Regions from separate parts of the Streptomyces sp. NPDC007991 genome, predicted to be linked through region 2. Evidence: riboswitches for the same ligand, from Rfam matches in the RefSeq annotation. Region 2 holds a riboswitch; the other holds the start of a gene.
The links. Region 2 has a riboswitch for cobalamin ahead of ACFZDA_RS19930 (ABC transporter substrate-binding protein). Riboswitches for the same ligand answer to the same signal wherever they lie in the genome.
Positions count from the first base shown of each region.

Region 1: linked by a shared signal. The riboswitch ahead of ACFZDA_RS25030 (cobalamin biosynthesis protein) and the one ahead of ACFZDA_RS19930 (ABC transporter substrate-binding protein) in region 2 are both predicted to bind cobalamin.

Region 1 is NZ_JBIBJD010000008.1:411,310-420,057, forward strand. Features, by position in the region: gene cobN (cobaltochelatase subunit CobN) at 1-3,114, opposite strand, end outside; gene ACFZDA_RS25025 (cobyric acid synthase) at 3,111-4,622, opposite strand; gene ACFZDA_RS25030 (cobalamin biosynthesis protein) at 4,619-5,560, opposite strand; cobalamin riboswitch at 5,661-5,800, opposite strand; gene ACFZDA_RS25035 (hypothetical protein) at 5,942-6,163, opposite strand; gene ACFZDA_RS25040 (inorganic phosphate transporter) at 6,197-7,453, opposite strand; gene ACFZDA_RS25045 (class II aldolase/adducin family protein) at 7,702-8,433, shown strand.
Region 2 is NZ_JBIBJD010000006.1:502,093-510,840, forward strand. Features, by position in the region: gene ACFZDA_RS19910 (histidine phosphatase family protein) at 1-312, opposite strand, end outside; gene ACFZDA_RS19915 (hypothetical protein) at 309-1,253, opposite strand; gene ACFZDA_RS19920 (ATP-binding cassette domain-containing protein) at 1,550-2,353, opposite strand; gene ACFZDA_RS19925 (iron chelate uptake ABC transporter family permease subunit) at 2,350-3,363, opposite strand; gene ACFZDA_RS19930 (ABC transporter substrate-binding protein) at 3,360-4,376, opposite strand; cobalamin riboswitch at 4,445-4,635, opposite strand; gene ACFZDA_RS19935 (CoA-binding protein) at 4,727-5,155, shown strand; gene ACFZDA_RS19940 (amino acid permease) at 5,290-6,915, shown strand; gene ACFZDA_RS19945 (4-hydroxybenzoate 3-monooxygenase) at 6,954-8,177, shown strand; gene ACFZDA_RS19950 (YbaK/EbsC family protein) at 8,231-8,748, opposite strand, start outside.

The DNA.
Region 1 (8,748 bases), on a different contig from region 2:
CGCCGTCTCCATGTCGCCGCGCGCGGCCCGCCCGTCGAGCCCCCGCCCGTAGGCGTAGCCGCCCCACACCGCGTACACCTCGGCGAGGTCCGCGTCCGAGCGCCAGTTGCGCGCGTCGATCAGCGGCAGCAGACCGGCCCCGTACGCCCCCGGCTTCGAGCCGAAGATCCGGGCCGTCGCCCGGCGCCGGTCGCCGTGCTCGGCGGTGTCCTCGTCCGCGTGCGCCCGCACGTAGTTCTGCTCGGCGGGCTCGTCCAGCTCGGCGACCGTGCGCACGGCGTCGTCGATCAGCCCCACGACGTGCGGGAACGCGTCCCGGAAGAAGCCGGAGATCCGGACCGTCACGTCGATGCGCGGCCGGCCGAGCTCCTCCGGGGAGATCACCTCGAACCCGGTCACCCGGCGCGAGGCGTCGTCCCACACCGGCCGGCAGCCCAGCAGCGCCAGGATCTCGGCGATGTCGTCGCCCTGGGTGCGCATGGCCGAGGTGCCCCACACCGTCAGGCCGACGGACGTCGGGTACTCACCCGTGTCGGTCAGATACCGCTGCACCAGCGAGTCCGCGAGCGACTGCCCGACCTCCCAGCTCAGCCGGGACGGGATCGCCTTGGGGTCGACGGAGTAGAAGTTGCGTCCCGTCGGCAGGACGTTGACCAGTCCGCGGGTCGGCGAGCCCGAGGGACCCGCCGGGACGTAACCGCCGTCCAGGGCCCGCAGGATGTGCCCGATCTCGTCGGTGGTCCTGGCCAGCCGCGGCACGACCTCCGTGCAGGCGAACTCCAGCACCGCCACGGCGTCGGCGACCTCCCCGCCGAGCACCTCCCGGACCAGCGCCGGGGCCTCGGCGACCGCCCAGCCGCGCTCCTCCATGCCCTCCGCGATCCGCCGGCACAGCTGCTCCAGCAGGTCGATCGCGTCGGCGGCGGTGCGCGCCGGGCCCGCCACCAGCTCCGACAGCCGCGCCGGCACCTTCAGCGCGGCGCCCGGCTCGGCCAGCAGCTCCTTCTCCACCAGCCCGAAGTGCTGCGCCAGCGCCGCCCTCAGCCCGGGCAGCGCGGCGGCCTGCCCGCCCCACACCTGCGAGGCGCGCAGCACCGCCAGCACGAGGTTGACGCGCGGCTCACCGACCGGGCCGCCGCCCAGGATGTGCAGGCCGTCGCGGATCTGGACGTCCTTGATCTCGCACAGATAGCCGTCGATGTGCATGACGAACTCGTCGAACGCCTCGTCGTCCGGCTGCTCGTCGACATGCAGGTCGTGATGGAGCTCGGCGGCCTTGACGAGGGTCCAGATCTGCGCGCGCACCGCCGGGGCCTTCGCCGGGTCCAGGTCGGAGACGAGCGCGTACTCGTCCAGGAGCTGCTCCAGCTTGGCCAGGTCGCCGTAGGTGTCGGCGCGGGCCATCGGCGGCACCAGGTGGTCGACGACCGTGGCGTGCCCGCGCCGCTTGGCCTGGGTGCCCTCGCCCGGGTCGTTGACGATGAACGGGTAGATCAGCGGCAGTTCCCCGAGCACGGCGTCGGGGGCGCAGCCGCCGCTGAGCCCGAGGCCCTTGCCGGGCAGCCACTCCAGCGTGCCGTGCTTGCCCATGTGCACGACCGCGTCCGCGCCGAAACTGTTCTCCAGCCAGCGGTAGGCCGCCAGGTAGTGGTGGGACGGCGGCATGTCCGGGTCGTGGTAGATCGCGATGGGGTTCTCGCCGAAGCCGCGCGGCGGCTGGATCATCACCACGACGTTCCCGAACTGCAGGGACGCCAGCACGATGTCGTCCCCGTCGACGTAGAGGCTGCCCGGCGGCTCGCCCCACGCCTCGGTCATGGCGTCCCTCAGCTCCGGGTCGAGCTTGTCGAACCAGGCCCGGTAGTCCGCCAGCGGCACTCGCGCGGGCGCGGCGGACAGCTGCTCCTCCGTCAGCCACTCCACGTCGTGCCCGCCGGCCTCGATGAGCCGGTGGATCAGCTCGTCGCCGCCCGCGGGGTACTCGGTGAGCCCGTACCCCGCTTCCTTCAGCGCGTCCAGCACCCGCACCGCCGAGGCCGGGGTGTCCAGCCCGACGGCGTTGCCGACGCGCGAGTGCTTGGTCGGGTAGGCGGTGAAGACGAGCGCGAGCTTCTTCTCGGCGTTCGCCATGTGCTTCAGCCGCGCGTGCCGTACGGCGATCCCGGCGACCCGCGCGGCCCGCTCCGGGTCGGCGACGTACACGGGCACGTCGGCCGTATCGTCGTCGACCCGCTCCTTGAAGGAGAACGGCACGGTGATCAGCCGCCCGTCGAACTCCGGGATCGCCACCTGCATCGCGGCGTCCATGGGGGACAGGGCGGCGTCCGAGGCCTCCCAGGCGCTCCGCGAGGACGTCAGGCACAGCCCTTGCAGCACGGGGATGTCCAGCTCGGCGAGGGCGCCGATGTCCCAGGCCTCCTCGTCACCGCCTGCCGAGGCCTGCGAGGCATGGGTGCCGCCGGCGGCGAGGACGGTGGCGACGAGGGCGTCCGCCCGCCCGAGGATCTCGTACAGCCCCGCGTCGGCCCCGCGCAGCGAACCGCAGTACACGGGAAGCGCGTTGGCGCCCCGCGCCTCGATCGCGTCGCACAGGGTGTCGACGAAGGCGGTGTTGCCGCTGAGCTCGTGCGCCCGGTAGAAGAGCACGCCGACGGTCGGCCGGCCCTCGACCAGCGCGCGCTCGCCCCGGACGCCGTACTCCGGCATCCGCTGCGGCGCGGCGAAGCCCTTGCCCGTGAGCAGCACGGTGTCGGACAGGAACCGCGCCAGCTCGGTGAGGTTGGCGGGCCCGCCCTCCACGAGGTACTTCAGCGCCTCCGCCACGACACCGGCCGGCACCGACGACTCGGCCATCAGCTCCGCGTCGGGCACCGCCTCGCCGCCCAGCAGCACGGTCGGCACGCCCGAGGCCTTCAGCGCGGCGAGCCCGTCCTCCCAGGCCCGCTTGCCGCCGAGGAGCCGTACGACGGCGATGTCCGCGCCGTCGAGGAGGGCGGGAAGCTCCTCCGCGACGTCCACGCGGGTCGGGTTGCCGATCCGGTACGAGGCGCCGGAGGCGGCCCGGGCCGCCAGCAGGTCCGTGTCGGCGGTCGACAACAACAACACAGTGCTCATGCGGGTGCTCCCGGTGGAATGAAGGGCAGTCCTCGCGGCGCGCCCGACTCGATGAGCCGCCACAGCGCGTCGGTGTCCGCGTGCTGTTCGATCAGGTCGCCGAGCCGGTCGAGCTGCTCCTCGCGCAGCGCGGCGAACGAGGTGTCGGGCGCCGGCACGAAGCGGCGCCCCGCGGCGGCCGCCACCTCGCGCAGGAAGGCCCGCCGGAACCCGTCCGACTCCAGCGAGCCGTGCCAGTGCGTGCCCCAGGCCGGGCCGACCCGGCAGCCGTCCAGGAAGGGGTCGCCTCCGGTGACGTCGGCGACGCCGTGATGGATCTCGTAGCCCTCGACGCGCTCCCCGAGGGCCTCGCCCGCCGGCCGCGTCAGGGTCTTCTCGCGGGCGAACCGCACCCGCACGGGCAGGACCCCGAGTCCCTCGACATGGCCCCGGCGGCTCTCCACGTCGTCCTCGATGTGCTCGCCGAGGATCTGGAAGCCGCCGCAGATCCCGAGGACGGGCCGCTGCTCGGCGGCCCTGCGCACGAGCGCGTCGGCGAGCCCGCGCTCCCTCAGCCACTCCAGGGCCCGGACGGTCCCCCGGGTCCCGGGCACGATGACGAGGTCGGCGTCGGCGAGTTCCTCGGGCCGGTCCACGAACCGCACGACGACACCGGGTTCGGCGGCCAGCGCGTCGACGTCCGTGAAGTTGGACATCAGCGGAACCGCGCAGACGGCGACGCGCAGCACGTCCTCGCCGACCGGAGGGGCGACGACGGACTCCCGGACCGTGCCCCGCAGGGAGACGCGCAGCCCGTCCTCCTCGTCGATGCCGAGCCCGTGCCGGAACGGCAGGACGCCGTACGTACGCCGCCCGGTGAGCCCTTGGAGCATGTCGAGACCCGGCTCCAGCAGGGAGACGTCCCCCCGGAACTTGTTGACGAGGAACCCGGCGACGCAGCTCTGGTCCTCGCGCGACAGCAGCGCGACGGTTCCGAAGAACGACGCGAAGACACCGCCCCGGTCGATGTCGCCGACGACGAGCACGGGGAGCCCGGCGCCCCGGGCGATCCCCATGTTGACGATGTCGGTCCGCCGCAGATTGATCTCGGCGGGACTGCCCGCCCCCTCACAGATCACCGCGTCATACGTGCCCCGCAACCGCTCCAGGCAGTCCAGCACGGTCCCGAGCAGCTGCTGCTGCCGTCCGCCGTGGTACCCGCGTGCGCTGAGCTCCCCGACCGGCTTGCCCAGCAGCACGACCTGACTGCTGCGCTCGCCGCCGGGCTTGAGCAGCACCGGGTTCATCAGCGCGGTCGGCTCGACGCGGCAGGCCTGCGCCTGCATGGCCTGCGCCCGCCCGATCTCGGCCCCTTCCTTCGTCACGAAGGAGTTGAGGGACATGTTCTGCGCCTTGAAGGGCGCGACCTTGACGCCTTGGCGCGCCAGCCACCGGCAGATCCCGGCGGTCACGACGCTCTTGCCGGCGTCGGAGGTGGTACCGGCGACGAGAAGCCCACCGCCCGTCATGACGTACGCCCTTTCGCGATACGGCGCGCGGCGGCACAGACGCCGAGCGCGAGCCAGCCGACCCGCCTGGACAGCCGTACGGCCCGTGCGATGTCCCGGGTGGCGACGGGGCGTCCGGCGCCGTTGAGCACGGGCCGGTGCTCGACGCGCCCGCCGTACGACAGGGTCCCGCCCAGCCGCACCCCGAGCGCCCCCGCGAACGAGGCCTCCACGGGCCCGGCGTTGGGGCTCGGATGCCGGCCGGCATCGGCACGCCAGGCGCGCACCGCTCCCCGTGGATCGTCTCCTGCCAGAGCCGCGAGCACGGCGGTCAGCCGGGACCCCGGCCGGCCCGCGAGATCGTCCAGCCGCGCGGAGGCCCACCCGTAGCGCCGGTACCGGGCCGACTTGTGCCCGACCATGGCGTCGAGGGTGTTGACGGCCCGGAAGCCGAGGAGCCCCGGCACACCGGCGACGGCCCCCCACACGAGCGCCCCCACGACGGCGTCGGAGGTGTTCTCGGCGACGGACTCGACCACGGCCCGGGCGATCCCGTCGGCGTCGAGCGCCTGAGGATCCCGCCCGCACAGATGCGGCAGCCGCGCCCGGGCCCCTTCGACGTCCCCCGCCTCCAGGGCACGCCCGATGGCCTGTGCCTCCCGCGCGAGCGAAGTCCCCCCGACCACGGCCCAGGTGGCGGCACCGGTCAGTACGACGGAGGCGACGGCGGAGTCCCGTACGGCACGCGCGGCGACACCCCCGAGCGCGACGGCACCTCCGGCGCACAGCGCGGTGTGCAGCGCGCCCCACCCGCGGTGGTCCCGCCACAACACCCGTTCCACGGCCTCCGCGGCCCGCCCGAACACGGCGACCGGATGCCCCCGGCGGGGATCGCCGAGCAGCAGGTCACCGATCAGACCGGCGGCGGCGCCGTACGCGAAGACGCGACCGGCACCCATCGGCTCAGCCGGCCGCGGGGGCGGGCAGGGGTGGGGTACTGAACCTCGATCGGCAGCCGCGCATGGCGATATGTCCTCACTCAGGGTGTCCACGCCCTGGTTCGACTAGACCGGCGGTGAGAGTTCCTGGCTCCCGGGGATCACTACCCCGGTGACAGTGGCGGGACCGCGCCGGACTTCCACCGGCTTCCTCTCCTGCCGCCGTACTGGCCCCGGCAGTCCACCACGGCCGGGATCAGCCGTCAACTTGCCGTTGACCTGCGAGGGGAGAGTGTGCAGAAGCCCACACCGGCGCCCCGACGCCGAGTTGGCGCCCCCGCCGCACGACAACCGGGCGGCACAGGACCCAAGTCCCGTGCCGCCCGGTGGAATCGAGCGTGATCAGGCCACGATCAGATAGATCCCGTAGCCCACAGCCGCCGCGCACGCCGCGAAGCACGCGTACGCGCCCGTCACCGCGAGCCCCGCGGACCCGCCCTCGGCGGCCGCCCGCTCGCGGCGGGACAGGCCGGTGATGCCGAGGGTGAACAGGCCCACCAGGGCCACGGTGACCACGAGGCTGACGCCGAAGACGGAGCCGAGGGCCGCCCAGTCGATGTTCATGGCAGAGGTTCTCCTTGTGACCGAGCGGGCGGATCAGACCGGGGTGGTCGTGGTGGAGGGCCGGCGTTCGGCCGGGGTCGGTTCCGGTGCCGGGATCGTGGCGCTCGGCTCGTCCGCGGCCGTGCCGCCCACCGGCGGCGGGGTCACCGCGGCCATCGCCGTGGTCACCACACCGGCCGGCTCCGCCTCGTCTGCGGCGTTGACGTTGGTGTGGTCGACGACCTCACGCCGCGAGAGCTTCCAGATCGCCGCGCTGGAGGCGACGAGGAAGACGGCCACCACCGCGGTGCCCCAGCTGCCGAAGCCGGTGACGTACTCGGCGAGCGCGCCCACCAGGGCCGCCGCCGGCAGCGTCAGAGCCCAGGCGACGAACATCCGCGTGGCCGTCGACCAGCGGACGACACCGCCCTTGCGGCCGAGCCCCGCGCCCATCACCGAGCCGGACACGGAGTGGGTGGTGGAGAGGGAGAAGCCGATGTGCGAGGAGGCCAGGATGACCGTGGCCGCGCTGGTCTGGGCGGCGAAGCCCTGCTGCGGCTGGAGGTCGGTCAGGCCCTTGCCCATGGTGCGGATGATGCGCCAGCCGCCGAGGTAGGTGCCGAGCGCGATGGCGAGACCCGCCGAGAGGATGACCCAGGTGGGCGGGTCGGAGTCGGGGGCGACGGCGCCGCCGGCGACCAGGGCGAGGGTGATGACGCCCATCGTCTTCTGGGCGTCGTTGGTGCCGTGGGCCAGTGAGACCAGGCCTGCGGAGGCGATCTGGCCGGCGCGGTAGCCCTTCTCGGAGGCCTTGCCGTCGGCCTTCTTGCCGAGGGAGTACGTCAGCCGGGTGGCGAGCAGCGCCGCGACGCCGGCGACCAGCGGGGCGGCGATCGCCGGGATCAGCACCTTGGTGACCAGGACGTCACCGTGGACCGCGCCGACGCCCGCCGAGGCGATCGTGGCGCCGATCAGGCCGCCCATCAGGGCGTGCGAGGAACTGGACGGCAGGCCGACCAGCCAGGTCACCAGGTTCCAGAGGATCGCGCCGACCAGGGCGGCGAAGATGACCTCGGGACGGATGCCGGCCTCGTCGACGAGGCCTTTGGAGATCGTGTTGGCGACTTCCACGGACAGGAAGGCGCCGACCAGGTTGAGGACGGCCGACATGGCGACGGCGACCTTGGGCCGCATGGCGCCCGTGGAAATGGTCGTGGCCATCGCGTTCGCGGTGTCGTGGAAACCGTTCGTGAAATCGAACGCGAGTGCGGTTACCACCACAATCGCGAGGATCAGCGAGAAGCTTTCCATTTACCCAGGCAATCGTTCGAGGTCGTTGGCCAGTCGAACGTAGGTAACCCGAGTGAACGGAAGATGAACTGGGAGGGGCGCAGGGGTGTCCGCAAGCGAGGACTGCCGTTCCGTCCTGGGGGTGAGACCGCGTTCGTATACACGTCAACGCTATCTGTCCCGGTATGCGCCTTTTCGTAGGCGCGACTTCCGGCCTGAAGTGGACCCGCCCGGCCGCGCGTTGAGGGCCTGCCTGGCAGGATCGCCGCATGGCTGAGCAACGAGGCGACGGGCGGGGCACGGGGGACGTCCGGGACGGGGGACAGGACGTGGGGGAGACGCGGCGCAGGGATGTGCGCCCCGAGGAGGCGCGCGCCTGGGAGGAGCTCGTCACGACCGCCCGCCGGACCGTCTCCGACGGACTCGTCGTCGGCACGTCCGGGAACGTCTCGGTGCGCGTCGGGGACACGGTGCTGGTCACGCCGTCGGGCGTGCCCTACGACCGGCTGGAGCCGGACGACGTGACGGGCGTCGGCCTCGACGGCCGCCAGGTCCTCGGCACACTCGTCCCCACCAGTGAGCTGCCCATGCACCTCGCGGTCTACCGCACGACCGGCGCCCGTGCCGTCGTCCACACCCACGCCGTGCACGCGACGGCCGTCTCGACGCTCGTGAGCGAGCTGCCGCTGATCCACTACATGGCCGCCGCGCTCGGCGGACCCGTCCGGGTCGCCCCGTACGCCACGTACGGCACGGACGAGTTGGCCGAGAACATGCTCCACGCCCTCGCCGACCGCTCGGGCTGCCTCCTGAAGAACCACGGCACCATCACCTACGGCGCGTCCCTGGACCAGGCCTACGACCGCACGGCCCAGCTGGAATGGATGTGCCGCCTGTGGCTGACCGCCACCTCGGTCCCGGGCCTGTCCCCGAGCCTGCTGTCGGGGGAGCAACTGGCGCAGGTCCAGGAACGGCTACGGGGCTACGGACAACGCGGCTGACGCCCTGCCCGGACGACCGGTGCCGCAGCGCCGGCTCTGCCGCCCGCTCTGACCTGGCCGCCTCGGCGCACCGGCCGGGGATGCCACGGGGCGCCGCCGACCCTCGCGTCCGCCCCGAGCGCTGCTCGCGCCGCCGCCTCGCGGGTATGCAGGGGCATGGTGCGCGTGGGCCGACCTCGCCCCCGCAGCCCGGGCGCCCCGGTCACGCCGCTGACCCCGGCGTTGCGCCCGAGGACGCCGCCGACTTGAGCGTTTTCGCCGCGGGCATTGCCACCACGCCGCCGCTCGCCGCGCTCCGTCCATCGGGCGCGCCCG
Region 2 (8,748 bases):
CTCGTGCACGACGGCCAGCAGACCGGCGGGGCTCGCGGCGTACAGGCGCCGGTCGAACCGGACCGGCGGGGGCGTGCCCCACTCGGCGGCGGCCAGTTCCCAGGTCTGGCGGGCGCGTACGGCGGTGGAGCACAGCGCGAGGTCGGGCAGGCAGTCGGCCGCTGCCAGGGCCCGCCCGACGGCGGGGGCGTCGCGGCGGCCGCGCGGCGCGAGCGGGCGCTCGTGGTCGGCGACGTCGAGGGGCCAGGCGGACTTGGCGTGCCGCAGCACGACCAGGCGGCGCAGCGGGCCCGCCCCGGCGCGCTCCGTCATGACGGGGCTCCCAGATCGCGGGTGAGTTCGAGGCCGAGGAGCCGGTCGGCGTAGGCGTACGTCTCGAACCGGGCGCCGTCCGGCAGGTCCGGCTCCTTCTCCACGCCCCGCAGCACGTCCAGCACCCGGGGCACGTCCAGATCGTCGTCCCAGGCGTCGCGCAGCCGCCCGCGCACGTCGTCGGGCACGGGCCGGGAGGGCCGCCGGGCCCAACGGGCAACCGCGCCGCGCCACCGGGCCAGGGTGGCCTCGGCCGCACCGAGGACGTCCGCCTCCAGCCGGACGGCGGCGCTGTGGTGCCGCGTGAACAGGGCGAGCCGCAGAACAGCGGGATCGACACCGCCCAGCGGACCGGCTCGCTCCGGCCGACGGCCCGGCGGGTCAGGCGCCACCGAGTCACCGACCGGCAGACCCGGCTCACCCGACTCGCCGCCCGACGGGCCCGAGTCGGCCGACCGGCCACCCGGTGGGATCGACTCCGCCGCCCCACCGACCAACGGCCCCGGCTCACCCGACCGGCCACCGGCCGGGGCCGACTCCGCAGACCCACCGACCGACGGGCCCGGCTCGGCCGCCCCCGTCGTCTCCACGGGCGCGACAGCGATCCGCACCCCGTCAGGCATCGCCCCGCCCTCGGCGGTGACATGGACGACCTGGGCCTCGCCGAGTCCGGCGCTGACGTCGGGGCTGTCCTCGAAGGGGCGGATGCCGAGGGCCGTGGCGGCCGCGCGCAGCTCGGCCTGGCGGCGCCCGCCGGTCAGCAGGGCCCACACCGGTGTGCCGCCGAGTTCCAGCGCCCGCACGAGCAGGTCCGCCACGAGCAGCACCCGCAGGTTCGTCAGGTCGGAGCCGGGCGCGTGCACTTCGACTCGGGTCAGGCCCCGGCGGGCCGGAGCGGCTTCGACCGGTTCGCCGGTCCGGGCGTCGATGATGCGCAGCACGAGGCGAGCCTAGGCCGGGTGGGCGGGCACACGCAGGCAGGTGCGGCTTTTTCCGGCCACCGTGGCGGGAACACCCCACCAATGGCGTGCCGGGCGGACCACGTCACCGGGGCGGGACGCGCCCCACGAACGGCGCGCGGGTCGGTGAGACCACCGTGCCCGAAGCCACCCGCCGACGACACGCCCGTCGGGCCGGGACACACCCCACCGCAAACCACCCGGGCCAGGCGACGCACCCATCGGGCCGGACCACCATGGCGTGAATCGCCCGCCCACCCCGCCTGCCGTGGGGCCGCTCAGCCCAGCGTCCCCAGGAACCGCACATGCGGCCGCTGCCGGGGGCCGTCGCGGCTGACGGCGGCCCGGACCCCGTACACCTCGGCGATGAGTTCCCGCGTCAGGACATCGCCCGGGGCGCCGCCCGCCACGACCCGCCCCGCGCTCAGGACGACGACCTCGTCGCAGTACATCGCCGCGAGGTTGAGGTCGTGCAGGGCGACGACGGTGGTGACCGGCAGGCCGGTGACCAGGGCGAGCAGATCGAGCTGGTGGTGGATGTCGAGGTGGTTGGTGGGCTCGTCCAGGAGGAGTTCGCGGGGTTCCTGGGCGAGCGCGCGGGCGATCTGCACCCGCTGGCGTTCGCCGCCCGAGAGGGTGTGCCAGGGCTGGTCGGCGCGGTCGGCGAGGCCGGTGCGGTCCAGGGCTTCGCGCACGGCCCGTTCGTCGTCCACCGAGCCCGGCGTCCAGGCGCGGCGGTGCGGTACGCGGCCCAGCCGTACGACGTCCACCACCGTCAACTCGACCTGTGTGTCGGCCTGCTGCTCGACCACCGCGAGCCGCCGGGCGACGGTACGGCGGGGCAGGTCGCCCAGCGGCGTGCCGTCGAGGGTGACGACTCCGGCGGTCGGTGTGAGCAACCCGGCCAGCAGCCGCAGCAGCGTGGACTTGCCGGAGCCGTTGGGGCCGAGGACGCCGACCGTGGAGCCGGGCTCGGGCGCGAGGACGACGCCGTCGAGGATGAGGCGCCCGTCGGCACGGCGACCGACCCGGTCGGCCCGCAGCCCGGCGCCCGGCGCCGCTGCTCCCGCCGCCCCGCTCACCGCACCCTCCGCGTCCGGTACAGCACCACCACGAACGCCGGCACCCCGATCAGCGACGTCACGACTCCCACCGGCACCTCCTGGGGATCCAGCACCGTACGGGCGAGGGTGTCCACCCACACCAGGAACACCGCCCCGGCGAGGGCCGTGACCGGCAGCAGCCGGACGTGCCCGGGACCGGCCAGGGCCCGCGCGGCGTGCGGCAGGACCAGCCCGACGAAGCCGATCGCCCCGGCCGAGCTGACCAGCGCGGCCGTGAGCAGGGCCGTGACGCACAGCAGCACCAGACGGGTGCGGGCCACGGACACCCCGAGCGCCGCCGCCGCGTCCTGCCCGAAGGCGAAGGCGTCGAGGGTGCGGGCGTACGACAGGCACACCACCAGCGTCACGGCCAGGACCGCCAGGCACAGCCACACGTCGGTCCAGCCCGCGCCGCCGAGCGAGCCGAGGAGCCAGAACAGCACGCCCCGGGTCGTCTCGGCATCGGCGGCGGTCATCACGACGAAGGAGGTGAGCGCGGAGAAGAGCTGCATGGCGGCGACGCCCGCGAGGACGACCCGGTCGGTGGTGCCGCCGAGGGTGTGGCTGAGCAGCAGCACCAGCGCGAAGGACACCAGGGCGCCGAGGAACGCGCCCGCGGACACCGACACGGCACCGCCGCCCACGCCCAGGACGACCACCACGACCGCGCCGGTGGAGGCGCCGGAGGACACCCCGAGCACGAACGGGTCGGCGAGCGGGTTGCGCAGCAGCGACTGCATCACCGCCCCGCAGACGGCCAGTCCGGCCCCGCACACGGCCGCGAGCAGGGTGCGCGGCAGCCGCAGCTGCCAGACGATCCCGTCGCGGATCGGCGTCAGTTCCGAGCTGCCGAGACCGAGATGGGCCGCGACGGCCGACCAGACGTCCGCGACCCGGATGTCGGCCGGGCCGACGGTGATCGCCAGGGCCAGGGAGACCACCAGCAGCAAGGCGCCTGCGACACCGAGCGCGGGCCCGCGGACGGTCACTTCACGAGCCCGAACGCGCGCAGTCGGGCGGCGACCTGTTCCACGCCCTCGATCGTGCGGATGGTCGGGTTCATGGCCTGCCCGCTGAGCAGCACGTACCGCTTGTGCCGGACCGCGTCCATGTTCCTGGTGACCGGGTTGGACTCCAGGAAGGCGATCTTCTTCGCGGCCGACTCGGCGGTCTGCGACTTACGGGTCAGGTCGCCGATGACGAGGACGTCTGGGTCGCGTTCGGCGACCGTCTCCCAGTTGACCTGCGGCCACTCCTCGTGCGTGTCGTCGAAGACGTTCTTCGCGCCGAGGGCCCGGGTGATGATGCCGGGCGCTCCGCAACAGCCCGCCAGGTAGGGCGACTCGGAGTTGGCGAACCAGTACAGGAGGGTGACGTCGGAGGCGTGGATGCCCCGCGTGGCCTTCGCCATGCGCCGCTGGAGGGAGGCCACGAGCCTGTCGCCCCGTTCCTTCACCCCGAACACGGTCGCCAGGTCGCGCACTTCGCCGTAGACGGTGTCGATGCCCAGCGGCTTGGCGCGCGCGCCGTCCCCGTCGCCGGAGTTGTTCTTGCCGGCGCAGTCCGACGGGGAGACGTACGTCGGGACGCCGAGCTTCTCGAACTGCTCGCGGGTGGCTACGCCGCCCTTGCCGAGGGTGGAGACGAAGGACGCCGCGACGAAGTCCGGGCCGGTGTCCAGGACCCGTTCGAAGGAGGGGTTGTCGTCGGCGATGCGCGGCACCTTCGCGTTGGCCTTCGCCAGCCCCTTCATCACGGGGTCGGTCCAGGTGGCGGTGCCCGCGAGACGGTCGGCGAGGCCGAGGGAGAGCAGGATCTCGGTGGTGCCCTGGTTCAGGGAGACGGCGTGCTTCGGCGGGGCGTCGACGCGCACCTCGTGGCCGCAGTTGTCGAGCGTGACGGCGGCCTTGGTGGTGGTGGGCTTCGCGTCGCCGCAGCCGGTCACGAGCAGGGAGCCGGCCGCGAGCAGGACGGCGGCACGGGCGGGTCGGGCGAGGGGCACGCAAACCAGTCCTCAGTCGTCGAGGGCTCGATCGCGGAGCCCGGTCGTACGGTGCTTCCCCGCCGCCTACGGCCGCGGGGGCCGCCAGCAGGTCTTCGGACTCGGGTTCGTCCGGTGCGGAGCGCCTTCCCGGACGTCACACGTACCGTCCAGTGGCCGAGGCCCCGCCCGTCCCCCTCACCGCTGCGCGTCAGTTCCGGATTCGCACCGGATTCCCTGACCCACGTACATGGGTTCGACTGGCCTCGGCAAGCTATCACGGCGCGCGCGGGGGAATCACCGCCCGCCCCGCACGGTTGCACCCAGGGGAGCCCCCAGCAGTTCTTCCGCGACGTACGAGGAGGCCGCCGGTGTACGGCGACGAGGCAACGGTCCGCAGGATCCTCACCGAGCTCGGCGACACCTGGGCCGTGGTGGGCCTGTCGTCGAACCGGCAGCGCGCGGCGTACGGGGTGGCCGCCGTGCTCCAGCGCTTCGGCAAGCGCGTCGTGCCCGTGCATCCCAAGGCGGAGCCGGTGCACGGCGAGCAGGGGTACGCGAGCCTGGCGGACATCCCCTTCGACGTGGACGTCGTGGACGTGTTCGTGAACAGCGATCTCGCCGGAGCCGTCGCGGACGAGGCGGTCGCCAAGGGCGCGCGGGCCGTGTGGTTCCAGCTCGGCGTCATCGACGAGGCGGCCTGGGACCGGACCCGCGCCGCGGGCCTGGAGATGGTGATGGACCGCTGCCCGGCGATCGAGATCCCACGGCTTCCTCATCGCCGCGTACAGAATTCCTGAAGCGCTTTCCAGGAAATGCCCGCGCCCGGTCAAGGCCGCACAACTCGTCTTCTGCCGCCGGATGACGGATTCCTAATCTGAGGCCTCTTGCTCGCAGGACTCGCCGAGTTCTTCTACGAGAGGCCCCTTGATTCATGGTGAGCGTCGACCAGGCAGCAGCGGGGGTAAAGGGGGGTCCGGGCGGACTGCGCCGGGACGTCGGACTGATCGGGCTCATGTGGGCGTCGGTCGGTTCCATCATCGGCTCCGGGTGGCTGTACGGAGCCGAGAAGGCGGTCGTGGCGGCCGGGCCCGCAGCGATTTTGTCGTGGCTGATCGGCGCGGTCGCGATCGTGCTGCTGGCCCTGGTGCACGCGGAACTCGGCGGTATGTTCCCGGTCGCGGGCGGCACGGCGCGCTATCCGCACTACGCGTTCGGCGGACTGGCCGGCATGTCCTTCGGCTGGTTCTCCTGGCTCCAGGCGGCGACCGTGGCACCGATCGAGGTCGAGGCCATGATCGGCTATGCCGGGCACTGGCACTGGGCGCAGGGCTTCCAGCACGCCAAGGACGGGACGCTGACGACCAGCGGGTTCGTCGTCGCCGTACTCCTCATGGCCGTGTTCGTCGTGATCAACTTCCTCGGGGTGCGGCTCCTGGCGCACACCAACAGCGCCGCCACCTGGTGGAAGGTGGCCGTGCCGCTGGCCGCGATCTTCATCATCGCGGCCGGGAACTTCCACCCGGGCAACTTCACCGAGCACGGCTTCGCCCCGTTCGGTGCCCACGGCGTGCTGAGCGCCGTCAGTTCCAGCGGCATCATCTTCGCCCTGCTGGGCTTCGAGCAGGCGATCCAGCTGGCGGGCGAGAGCCGCGACCCGGCCCGTGACCTGCCCCGCGCGACGCTCGGCTCGGTCGCCATCGGAGCCGGGATCTACGTCCTGCTCCAGGTCGTCTTCATCGCGGCCCTGCCACTGGCCTCCTTCGCGCACGGCTGGACCAAGCTCGACTACCCCGGTATCAGCGGCCCCTGGGCGGGGCTGGCCACCCTGCTGGGGCTCGGCTGGCTGAGCGTGGTGCTGTACCTGGACGCGGTCGTCTCCCCCGGCGGCACCGGCCTGATCTACACCACCGCCACCTCCCGCGTCTCCTACGGCCTGGCCCGCAACGGCTACGCGCCGAAGATCTTCACCCGCACCGACGCCCGCGGGGTGCCGTGGTTCGGGCTGATCGTCTCCTTCGTGACCGGCGTGGTCTGCTTCCTGCCGTTTCCGAGCTGGCAGCAGCTGGTCGGCTTCATCACCTCGGCGAGCGTGCTGATGTACGCGGGCGCCCCGCTGGCGTACGGCGTCTTCGCCGGCCGGCTGCCGCACCGCGCACGGCCCTACCGGCTGCCCGCCGGGAACGTCGTCTCCCCGCTGTCGTTCGTCGTGGCCAACCTCATCATCTACTGGTCGACCTGGGACACCCTGTGGCGGCTCGGGGTGGCCATCGTCCTCGGCTACGTCCTGCTCGGCGGATACGCCTGGTACGCCACCCGCAAGCAACTGCCCGACGCGCCCCGGCTCGACTGGAGGGCCGCCCAGTGGCTGCCCGTCTATCTGCTGGGCATGGGCGTCATCTCCTGGCAGGGCGGCTTCGGCGGCCAGGGACACATCGGGCTGTGGTGGGACATCGTGGTCATCACGGTGTTCTCCCTGGCGATCTACTACTGGGCCCGGGCGTCGGCGTCCCGGCCGGAGGAGATCGAGCGGAGCATCGGGGAGGTGGCCGTCCACTGACACCGTGCCCGCGCGGGCACGGCCTCCATAATGAGCGCATGACCCAAGCCTCCGCGCCTCCCGACTCCGGCGCCCCGCAACGCTTCCCAGTCGTTGTCGTGGGCGCCGGTCCCGCCGGGCTGACCGTCGGCAACATCCTGCGGGCCGCGGCCGTGGACTGCCTGGTGCTGGAGACCGGGACCCGGGAGTTCATAGAACAGCGGCCCCGGGCCGGAGTCATCGAGGAGTGGGCCGTACGGGGCCTGGAGAAGCGGGGCCTCGCCCGGAACCTGATGGACCGCGCCGAGTTGCACTCCGCGTGCGAGTTCCGCTTCGACGGCGCGCGGTACCGGTTTCCCTACGCGGAGCTGACCGGCAGTCACCACTACGTCTACCCGCAGCCGTTGCTGGTGACGGACCTGGTGCGCGAGTACGCCGACGTGCGCGGCGGGCGGATCCGCTTCGGGGTCCGGGACGTGCGGGTGCACGACATCGACTCCGACCGGCCCTCGGTGTCGTACACCTGCCCGGAGACGGGTGAACACCGCGTGGTGCACTGCGACTTCGTGGCCGGCTGCGACGGGGCGCGCGGGGTGACCCGGGCCGCCCTGCCGCCGGAGCGGGTGCGCGTCGCGCGGCACGACTACGGCATCGGCTGGCTGGCCCTGCTCGCCGAGGCGCCGCCGTCCGCCGACTGCGTGTTGTTCGGCTGCCACGCCAAGGGGTTCGCCGGGCAGATGCCCCGCAGCCCGGAGGTGACCCGCTACTACCTCCAGTGCCCGCCGGGCGACGACCCGCAGAACTGGCCGCACGAGCGTGTCTGGGCGGAACTCCAGGAGCGGCTCGGGGCGTCCGGTGTGCCGCCGCTGACCGAGGGGCGGCTGATCGAGAAGCGCGTGCTGGACATGCACGACTACGTGGTCGAGCCGATGGTCTGCGGCCGGCTCTTCCTCGCCGGTGACGCGGCCCACCTGGTCGCCCCCATCGCCGCCAAGGGCATGAACCTCGCCCTGCACGACGCCTTCCTGCTCGGCGACGCCCTGGTGGCCCAGCTGACCGGCGGGGACGACAGCGGCCTCGGCGGCTACGCCCAGGCGTGCCTGCGGCGGGTGTGGGACTACCAGGAGTTCTCGCAGTGGCTGTCCGAGGTCTACCACGGCACGGCGGCCGGTGACCCGTTCCGCGCGGGCACCACGCTGGCCCGCCTGCGCCGCCTGTTCTCCTCGCCGGCGGCCGCCGCGGCGTTCGCCGAGCAGTACCTCGGGACGGCCGCGCGGTACTGATCCATGACGCGCACCGGCCGCTGACCCACCACGCGGCGGCACAGGACCTGCCCTCAGGCGACGCCGAGCCCCTCCAGCACCACGGCGCCCGGCAGTTCCGCGAAGGCCTTGCCCGGCACCAGCAGCTTGCCGCGCCGCCGGCCGCTGCCGACCAGTACGTACGGCAGATCGACGACGGCCGCGTCCACCAGCACGGGCCAGCCGCCCGGCAGTCCGAGCGGGGTGATGCCGCCGTACTCCATGCCGGTCTCCCCGGTCGCCGTGTCCATGGCGGCGAACGAGGCCTTGCGGGCGCCGAGTTGGCGGCGTACGACGCCGTTGACGTCGACCCGGGTGGTGGACGGCACGACGCTCGCGGCGAGGGTGGTCTCGCCGCCTCGCTTGCCCGCGACCACCACGCAGTTCGCGGACCGCTCCAGCAGGTCACGGCCGTAGTGCTCCACGAAAGTCGCGGTGTCGGCCCACTGCGGCTCGGTGTCGACGTAGAGGATCTGGCCGGCCGGGACGCTGCCGTGCCAGTGGCGTACGGCGTCGGCGACCGGGCCGGTGAGCTCGTCGAGGCAGGCGGGGG